One region of the Enterobacter sp. UPMP2061 genome, then DNA from elsewhere that is predicted to be linked to it. Evidence: predicted binding sites of a transcription regulator. Region 1 holds the regulator's gene; each other region holds the start of a gene.
The links. The regulator CRP, encoded in region 1, controls carbon source genes, mostly activating them, when cyclic AMP is high. The targets are predictions, from matches to a motif close to ATGTGANNNNNNTCACAT.
Positions count from the first base shown of each region.

Region 2: rbsD (D-ribose pyranase) is a predicted target of CRP. The motif match lies at 1,636-1,653, and genes of this name have one in related genera.
Region 3: ACWKXX_RS20410 (2-hydroxycarboxylate transporter family protein) is a predicted target of CRP. The motif match lies at 1,161-1,178, and genes of this name have one in related genera.

Region 1 covers NZ_JBSKJP010000008.1:22,602-25,883, forward strand. Annotated here, with positions in the region: gene ACWKXX_RS15550 (phosphoribulokinase) at 1-299, shown strand, start outside; gene ACWKXX_RS15555 (OsmC family protein) at 386-790, opposite strand; gene crp (cAMP-activated global transcriptional regulator CRP) at 1,101-1,733, shown strand; gene ACWKXX_RS15565 (YccS/YhfK family putative transporter) at 1,791-3,282, shown strand, end outside.
Region 2 covers NZ_JBSKJP010000005.1:6,716-9,997, reverse strand. Annotated here, with positions in the region: gene kup (low affinity potassium transporter Kup) at 1-1,539, shown strand, start outside; gene rbsD (D-ribose pyranase) at 1,735-2,154, shown strand; gene rbsA (ribose ABC transporter ATP-binding protein RbsA) at 2,162-3,282, shown strand, end outside.
Region 3 covers NZ_JBSKJP010000015.1:81,412-84,693, forward strand. Annotated here, with positions in the region: gene ACWKXX_RS20405 (ATP-binding protein) at 1-957, opposite strand, end outside; gene ACWKXX_RS20410 (2-hydroxycarboxylate transporter family protein) at 1,303-2,664, shown strand; gene ACWKXX_RS20415 (fumarylacetoacetate hydrolase family protein) at 2,682-3,282, shown strand, end outside.

The DNA.
Region 1 (3,282 bases):
TCAACTTCCTGACGCCGCAGTTCTCCCGAACCCACATTAACTTCCAGCGCGTCCCCACCGTGGACACCTCCAACCCGTTCGCTGCAAAAAGCATCCCGTCGCTGGACGAGAGCTTTGTGGTGATCCACTTCCGCAACCTGGAAGGCATTGATTACCCCTGGCTGCTGGCGATGCTACAGGGTTCGTTTATTTCGCACATGAATACGTTAGTGGTGCCGGGCGGAAAAATGGGGCTGGCAATGGAGCTGATCATGACACCGCTGGTGCAGCGGCTGATGGAAGGAAAGCAGATCGCGTGACGCCTGTTGCCGGATGGCGCTTCGCTTATCCGGCCTACGGGCGTGCTTTTGTAGGGCGGGTCAGCGCAGCGCCACCCGCCAAAAAATTAAGCCGCGATCACTTCATACGAATGGGTGATTTTTACCGCTTTCTCCAGCATTAGCGCCACAGAGCAGTATTTCTCCGCAGACAGGTCAACCGCACGCGAGACCGCCGCATCCTTCAGTTCTTTGCCGGTGACGATAAAGTGCAGATTAATATGCGTGAACAGGCGTGGCGCCTCTTCGCGACGTTCTGACGTCAGCTTCACTTCACAATCGGTCACGTCATGACGGCCTTTTTGCAGGATCGACACCACGTCGATCGCGCTGCATCCCCCCGCCGCCATCAGCACCATTTCCATTGGGCTTGGCGCTTTATCGCCGGAGTTGCCATCCATCAAAACCTGGTGCCCAGAAGCAGACTCGCCCAGGAACGTTAACCCTTCAACCCATTTCACACGCGCTTGCATATTCACTCACTCCAACGTTGCATTTTTTATGACAGATTACGTGTACGTTACATTTCTCGCAACGGAAGGCGACCTGCGTCATGCTGAAGCGAGACACCAGGAGACACGCGGCGAAAGCTATGCTAAAACACTCTGGATGCTACAGTAATACATTGACGTTACACATGTATGCAGAGGACATCAAACTTTACTGGCTGCGAAACGTTACGACAGCCGACTTCCCAGGTATGGGTAAGAATTCGATTGCAACCCCAGAGTCCGGATGCATCTTATGACTCTGGTGACAGCTTATAACAGAGGATAACAGCGCATGGTGCTTGGCAAACCGCAAACAGACCCGACTCTCGAATGGTTCTTGTCTCATTGCCACATTCATAAGTACCCATCAAAGAGCACGCTGATTCACCAGGGTGAAAAAGCGGAAACGTTGTATTACATCGTTAAAGGCTCGGTGGCCGTGCTGATCAAAGATGAAGAAGGGAAAGAGATGATCCTTTCTTATCTGAACCAGGGCGATTTTATCGGTGAACTGGGCCTGTTTGAAGAAGGCCAGGAACGTAGCGCCTGGGTTCGTGCAAAAACAGCATGTGAAGTGGCTGAAATTTCTTACAAGAAATTCCGTCAGCTGATTCAGGTCAACCCTGACATCCTGATGCGTCTTTCTTCCCAGATGGCACGCCGTCTGCAAGTGACCTCTGAGAAGGTGGGTAACCTCGCCTTCCTGGACGTGACCGGTCGTATCGCGCAGACGCTGTTGAACCTGGCGAAACAGCCAGACGCCATGACCCACCCTGACGGTATGCAAATTAAAATTACCCGTCAGGAAATCGGTCAGATCGTCGGCTGCTCCCGTGAAACAGTGGGCCGTATCCTGAAGATGCTGGAAGACCAGAACCTGATCTCTGCCCACGGTAAAACTATCGTGGTCTACGGAACCCGTTAATTTCGGTCAAACGGCGTGCCGCCGCAGGGTGGCACGCCGTTTTTGTCTCTACTCCTCATGTGGCGCAGGCTGATCTATCACCCGGAAGTTAACTACGCACTACGACAAACGCTGGTGCTGTGTCTTCCCGTGGCCGTGGGCCTGATCCTCGGACATCTTCAGCAAGGCCTGCTGTTTTCCCTCGTGCCCGCCTGCTGCAACATTGCCGGTCTGGATACGCCGCATAAACGCTTTTTTAAACGTCTGATTATTGGCGGCTGCCTGTTTGCCGGCTGTAGCCTTGCCGTACAACTCTTACTGGCCCGCGACATTCCTCTGCCGTTGATCCTGACCGTGCTGGCGATGACGCTCGGCGTCACCGCCGAAATCAGCTCGCTGCACGCCCGCCTGCTTCCCGCGTCGCTGATTGCCGCCATCTTCACCTTAAGCCTTGCGGGCAATATGCCGGTGTGGGAGCCATTGCTGATCTACGCCCTCGGCACGCTGTGGTACGGGCTGTTTAACTGGTTCTGGTTCTGGCTGTGGCGGGAACAGCCGCTGCGCGAATCCCTGAGCCTGCTCTACGTGCAGCTTGCTGAATACTGTGAAGCAAAATACACCCTGCTCACTCAACATACCGACCCGGAAAAATCCCTGCCGCCGCTGCTGGCGCGCCAGCAAAAAGTGGTGGATCTGATCAGCCAGTGCTATCAGCAGTTGCACATGCTTGCCGCCAACAAAAATCATGAATACAAGCGGCTGCTGCGAACCTTCCAGGTCGGGCTGGATTTGCAGGAGCATATCTCCGTCAGCCTTCATAATCCGGAAGAGGTGCAAAAGCTGGTGGAGCGCAGCCATGCGGAAGCGGTGATCCGCTGGAACGCGCAGACCGTCGCAGCCCGCCTGCGGGTGCTGGCTGACGATATCCTCTATCACCGCTATCCGACGCGCTTTAACATGGACAAACAGCTCGGCGCGCTGGAAAAGATTGCGCGTCAGCACGCGGATAACCCGGTCGGGCAATTTGCTGCCTGGCATTTCAGCCGCATCGCCCGGGTGTTACGCACCCAGCGCCCGCTTTATGCCCGGGACCTGATGGCCGATAAGCAAAAACGGCTGCCGCTGCTGCCCGCGCTCAAAAGCTATCTATCACTGAAATCTTCCGCCCTGCGCAATGCCGCGCGGATCAGTGTGATGCTGAGCATCGCCAGCCTGATGGGAATGGCCCTGCACCTGCCGAAACCCTACTGGATCTTAATGACCGTGCTGTTTGTCACCCAGAACGGCTATGGCGCCACGCGGGTGCGCATTCTGCATCGGGCGGGCGGTACGATGGCGGGGCTGATTATCGCGGGCGTGACGCTGCACTTCCACGTGCCGGAAGGCTATACCCTGGCCGGTATGCTGGCAATCACGCTGGTGAGCTACCTGATCATCCGCAAAAACTACGGCTGGGCGATGGTGGGCTTTACGGTGACGGCGGTGTATACCCTGCAACTGCTCACGCTTAACGGGGAACAGTTTATTATTGCCCGGCTGGTCGATACGCTAATTGGCTGCCTGATCGCCT
Region 2 (3,282 bases), on a different contig from region 1:
AGCTTCTTCTATGGAGAAGTCGTGATTACGCCGGCGATTTCTGTAATGTCGGCCATAGAGGGGCTGGAGATTGTCGCGCCACAGCTTGATACGTGGGTGGTGCCACTCGCTATTATCGTGCTGACGTTGCTGTTTGCCATACAAAAACACGGTACCGGGCTGGTGGGTAAGCTGTTCGCGCCTATTATGCTGGCCTGGTTCCTGATCCTGGCGGCGCTGGGCTTACGCAGTATTATCGCCAACCCGGATGTCCTGCACGCGCTGAACCCAATGTGGGCGGTGCATTTCTTCCTTGAATATAAAGTGGTGTCGTTTGTGGCGCTGGGCGCGGTGGTGCTGTCCATTACCGGTGTTGAAGCGCTGTATGCGGATATGGGCCACTTCGGGAAACTCCCTATTCGCGTCGCCTGGTTTAGCGTGGTCTTGCCTTCACTGGTGCTGAATTACTTCGGTCAGGGCGCTCTGCTGCTTGCACACCCTGAAGCGATTAAAAACCCGTTCTTCCTGCTGGCGCCGGACTGGGCGCTGGTTCCGATGCTGATCCTGGCGACGCTGGCGACGGTCATTGCCTCTCAGGCTGTCATTTCCGGCGTATTCTCCCTGACGCGTCAGGCCGTGCGTTTGGGTTATCTCTCCCCAATGCGCATTATCCATACCTCGGAGATGGAGTCTGGCCAGATCTACATTCCCTTCGTCAACTGGCTGCTCTATTTCGCGGTGGTGATTGTTATCGTCAGCTTTGAGCACTCCAGTAATCTGGCGGCGGCGTACGGTATCGCGGTAACCGGAACGATGGTGTTGACCTCTATTCTCTCCACTACCGTGGCGTACCGTAACTGGCACTGGAATAAGTTCCTCGTGGGGCTGATCCTGGTTGGCTTCCTCTGCATCGACGTGCCGCTGTTTTCTGCGAACCTCGACAAGATTGTCTCCGGCGGCTGGCTGCCGCTGACGCTGGGTCTGGTGATGTTTATTGTGATGACGACGTGGAAGAGCGAACGTTTCCGCCTGCTGCGTCGTATGCACGAGCACGGTAACTCTCTGGAGGCGATGATCGCCTCGCTGGAGAAATCCCCACCGGTGCGCGTGCCGGGCACAGCGGTGTATATGTCTCGCGCGCTGAACGTGATCCCGTTTGCGCTGATGCATAACCTCAAGCACAACAAAGTGCTGCACGAGCGCGTGATCCTGCTGACGCTGCGTACCGAAGATGCGCCGTACGTTCACAACGTGCGTCGCGTACAGATTGAACAGCTATCGCCAACCTTCTGGCGCGTGGTGGCAAGCTACGGCTGGCGCGAAACGCCGAACGTGGAAGAGGTGTTCCACCGCTGCGGTCTGGAAGGCCTGAGTTGCCGCATGATGGAGACGTCGTTCTTTATGTCCCACGAGTCGCTGATCATCGGCAAGCGCCCATGGTATCTGCGCCTGCGCGGCAAGCTGTATCTCATTCTGCAACGTAACGCCCTGCGTGCGCCTGACCAGTTTGAGATCCCGCCTAACCGCGTGATTGAGCTGGGGACGCAGGTCGAGATTTAACCCTTCTGAATATGCCGGGTGGCGCTGCGCTTACCCGGCCTACTAAACCCTCAACATACCTGCCTAAATTACCTCTACGTTTCACTTAGCGAAACGTTTCGACGTTGATCACAAATCCGTTACGTCATGATGGTTTTCTGAACACTTCTGCGGCTACACTGTTTTTAGCGAAACGTTTCGCTAGTGGAGCAAAAAATGAAGAAAGGCACAGTACTCAACTCAGAAATCTCATCGGTGATTTCCCGTCTTGGGCATACCGATACGCTGGTGGTTTGCGATGCAGGCTTACCGGTTCCGCGCAGCACAACCCGTATCGATATGGCGTTAACGCAGGGCGTACCCTCGTTCATGCAGGTACTGGAAGTGGTCACCGCGGAGATGCAGGTTGAGGCGGCCATTCTCGCGGCGGAAATCAAACAACATAATCCGCAACTCCACGAAACGTTGCTCAGCCACATTGAGCAACTGCAACAGCACCAGGGAAACACCATAGAAATTCGTTACACAACGCACGAGCAGTTCAAACAACAAACCGCAGACAGTCAGGCGGTGATTCGCAGCGGGGAGTGCTCCCCGTATGCGAATATCATTCTCTGTGCTGGCGTCACCTTCTGAGGCCATCATGGACGCATTACTGCAACTCAAAGGGATCGATAAGTCGTTCCCGGGCGTAAAAGCCCTCTCCGGTGCGGCGCTGAACGTCTATTCCGGGCGCGTCATGGCGCTGGTGGGCGAAAACGGCGCCGGCAAATCCACCATGATGAAAGTGCTGACCGGTATCTACCAACGCGATGCCGGTTCGCTGCTGTGGCTGGGTAAAGAGACCACCTTTAACGGCCCGAAATCCTCTCAGGAAGCGGGCATCGGCATCATCCACCAGGAGTTGAACCTGATCCCGCAGCTCACCATTGCGGAGAACATCTTCCTCGGCCGTGAGTTCGTGAACCGGTTTGGCAAAATCGACTGGAAAACCATGTATGCCGAAGCGGACAAACTGCTGGCGAAGCTGAATCTGCGCTTTAAGAGCGACCGACTGGTGGGCGACCTTTCCATCGGCGATCAGCAGATGGTGGAAATCGCGAAGGTGCTGAGCTTCGAGTCGAAGGTCATCATTATGGATGAACCGACCGACGCCCTGACCGATACCGAAACCGAATCCCTGTTCCGCGTGATCCGTGAGCTGAAATCCCAGGGCCGCGGCATTGTCTATATCTCACACCGCATGAAAGAGATCTTCGAGATCTGCGACGACGTCACCGTGTTTCGCGATGGGCAGTTTATTGCCGAGCGCGAAGTAGCAACCCTGACCGAAGATACGCTGATTGAAATGATGGTGGGACGTAAGCTCGAAGATCAGTATCCGCATCTGGAGAAAGCGCCGGGAGAGATCCGCCTGAAGGTGGATAATCTCTGCGGGCCGGGCGTGAATGACGTCTCCTTTACTCTGCGCAAGGGCGAGATCCTTGGCGTCGCGGGCCTGATGGGCGCGGGGCGCACCGAACTGATGAAAGTGCTCTATGGCGCACTGCCGCGCACCAGCGGCTACGTTACCCTCGACGGCCATGAGGTGGTCACCCGCTCGCCTCAGGATGGCCTGGCGAACGGCATTGTCTATATTTCCGAAGACCGTAAGCGCGACGGCTTAGTGCTGGGCATGTCGGTGAAAGAGAACATGTCCCTGACTGCGCTAGGCTATTTCAGCCGCAGCGGCGGCAGCCTGAAACACAAAGATGAGCAGCAGGC
Region 3 (3,282 bases), on a different contig from region 1:
GCTGAGCGAGTCGATCTCGTTGCGATCGCGAAAGGTGATCACCCAGCCCTGCAACGCATCTTCCAGCATGATCCGCACCCGGCTGGCAATAACTGTGAGATCGTTAAAGCGACAGATCTCATCGTGGGTGTCTTTCGCAAGCATGGTTTGCGCGTTGAAGAACGGGACGGGCGCGATCACCTGGCTGATGAGCTGACCCCGCAGTTCGCGGGCGGGCTGGCGTAAGCCTAATAATTTACGCGCCGCCTGGTTGATCACCTCAATGCGGAGATCGTCGTCGATGGCAATCACCCCTTCATAAATGGATTCCATCATCGCCTTTTGCTGGCGCACCAGCAGGCCGATTTCGCGCGGCTCCAGAGAGAATATCTGCTTCTTGATGCTGCGGGTGAAGAACCAGGAGAAAATAAACAGGGCGATAAGCAGCAGCACGGCGGCAATCAGGATATTAACCACCTTGTTGACGGTGATGGTGTCCAGATAGCTCGTGAGATAGCCTACCGAAACAATCCCCACCACCTGCCCGGCATCATTAAAAATGGGCGCTTTGCTGCGCAGCGAAATGCCTAACCCGCCCTTGCGGATGGTGATGGTGCTTTTGCCGTGTAATACCTCGTCGTTATCTCCGCCAACCAGCGTTTTGCCTACCCGGTCGGCAAACACGGAGTGGAAAAGATGCAGCCCCTTATTGTCACCAATCACAATAAAACTGGCGTCGCTGCGGGCGGCTATTTTCTGCATAAAGTCATGGATACCCAGGATATCCTTTTGTTCGACTTCTTTTCGCAGGGTAGGAATAAGCGCAATTTCTTCGGCCTGTATTTTTGCGCGCGCGCTCATTTCCTGATAAAGCTGCCTGCCGACATCGACATAATAATATCCGCCCAGTAATGCGAACAGCACTGAGAAAAAGGCGACCAGCGAAATAAACAGCTTGATCTGAAACGATACTTTCATAACTATCACGCGAGATATCAACAGGTCGGCTGAATATATCATCTTTTAAAGCCAGGATGCCCGCTTTGCCGAAAACTTGTGATCCCTTGCACAGCGCAGCCTGTAAAAGATTTTTCCGAAAGTCTCATCCTCTTAAGGTTAAATGAATAAATGTTATTTCTTTGTTCAGTTAAGAAAAGAAACCATAAAAACCACGGCAATAAATAAGGCGTAAATCACATTAAATAAAAGAAACCATTAAAACCATAGCGTCCATTAAAACTTCGCTTTTAATATGCCATCCCTCACATAAAGTAAGCCTTTGTGACTCTAAGCTGAACGCACAAAATAACTAAGGGGCTTATTATGAGCACAAGTGACGATTCATTCTCTGTTACCCACGACCCGATTGATATTCAGCGGCCATCGCTCAAAGAGCGCTGGTGGCATATTATGGATACCTGGAAAATCGGCATTATTCCTCTGCCGCTGTTCGTTCTGGCGGGCGCGCTGATTGCGATTGATTGCCTGGGCGGAAAACTGCCGAGCGACATTGTGGTCATGGTGGCCACGCTGGCCTTCTTCGGCTTTGCCTGCGGTGAGTTCGGCAAACGCCTGCCGATTGTCGGCAAGCTCGGTGCGGCGGCAATTTGCGCCACCTTTATCCCTTCCGCGCTGGTCTATTACGGCCTGCTGCCGGACGTGGTGGTTGAGTCCACGACCAAATTCTATAAATCCACCAATATTCTCTACCTCTATATCTGCTGCATTATCGTCGGCAGCATCATGAGTATGAACCGCACCGTGCTGATCCAGGGCTTCCTGCGCATCTTCTTCCCGATGCTGTGCGGTGAAATCGTCGGCATGATTGTCGGCATGGGTGTTGGGCTGGCGCTGGGCCTCGAGCCGTTCCAGATCTTCTTCTTTATCATTCTGCCGATCATGGCGGGCGGCGTCGGGGAAGGGGCGATCCCGCTCTCTATCGGCTATGCCACCCTGCTGCATATGGATCAGGGCGTGGCGCTCGGCCGCGTGCTGCCGATGGTGATGCTCGGCGGCCTGACGGCGATCATTATCTCCGGTTGCCTCAACCAGCTCGGTAAACGCTACCCGCACCTGACCGGTGAAGGCCAGCTGATGCCGAATCGCGCCAACGCTGATGCCACTGTTTCCCAACCTGCGTTCTCCGGCAAAGCGGACGTGACGACAATCGCCTCGGGCGCGCTGCTGGCGGTGCTGCTGTACATGCTGGGCATGCTCGGTCACAAGCTGATTGGTCTGCCAGCGCCGGTGGGCATGTTGTTTATGGCGGTGCTGGTGAAGCTCTGCAACGGCGCCTCTCCGCGTCTGCTGGAGGGTTCCCAGGTGGTGTACAAATTCTTCCAGACCTCCGTGACCTACCCAATCCTCTTCGCTGTCGGCGTGGCGATTACCCCATGGCATGAACTGGTGGCGGCGTTCACCGTCAGCAACCTGCTGGTGATTGTCAGCACCGTTTCCGCGCTGGTGGCGACCGGATTCTTCGTTGGCAAAAAGATTGGTATGCACCCGATTGATGTCGCCATCGTCTCCTGCTGTCAGAGCGGGCAGGGCGGCACCGGTGACGTGGCGATCTTGACCGCAGGCAACCGCATGAGCCTGATGCCATTCGCCCAGATTGCTACCCGTATCGGCGGCGCGATTAACGTCTCTGTCTCACTGCTGATTCTGGGCAACTTCCTCGTTTAAGTTTTCAGGAAAGAACAATGAAACTCGCAAGCTTTTTATACCAGGGAAAACGCAGCTACGGCATCGTACAGGCCGAAGGCGTGATTGATTTGGGCCGCCGCCTGGGCGACCGCTATGGCGACCTTAAAGCGCTGTTGCAGGGGAACGGGCTGGCGCAGGCCACCCGTTTTCTGAACGACGCGGTGGATGTACCGCTGAACGCCATCACCTTCTTACCGGTGATTGTCCAGCCGGAAAAAATCCTCTGCGTGGGCATGAACTATACCGACAAGCGCAAGGAGTTTGACCAGCACAACCCGGCCCCGACGCTGTTTGTCCGCTTCCCGGATTCACAGACCGGCCACAACGAGCCGGTGCTGAAGCCGCGCCACTCCAGCGAGTTCGACTACGAAGGCGAGCTGGCGGTGATCATCGGCAAAGGCGGGGAGAACATCAGCCGCGACGACGCCCTGCGCCACGTGGCGGGCTACAGCTGTTACATGGACGGCTCCGCCCGCGACTGGCAGCACACCTGGTTCACCGCCGGGAAAAACTGGCGCCAGACCGGGGCGTTCGGCCCGTGGATGGCGACGGCGGATGAGATCCCGGACCCGCACAGCCTGGCGATCCGCACCTGGC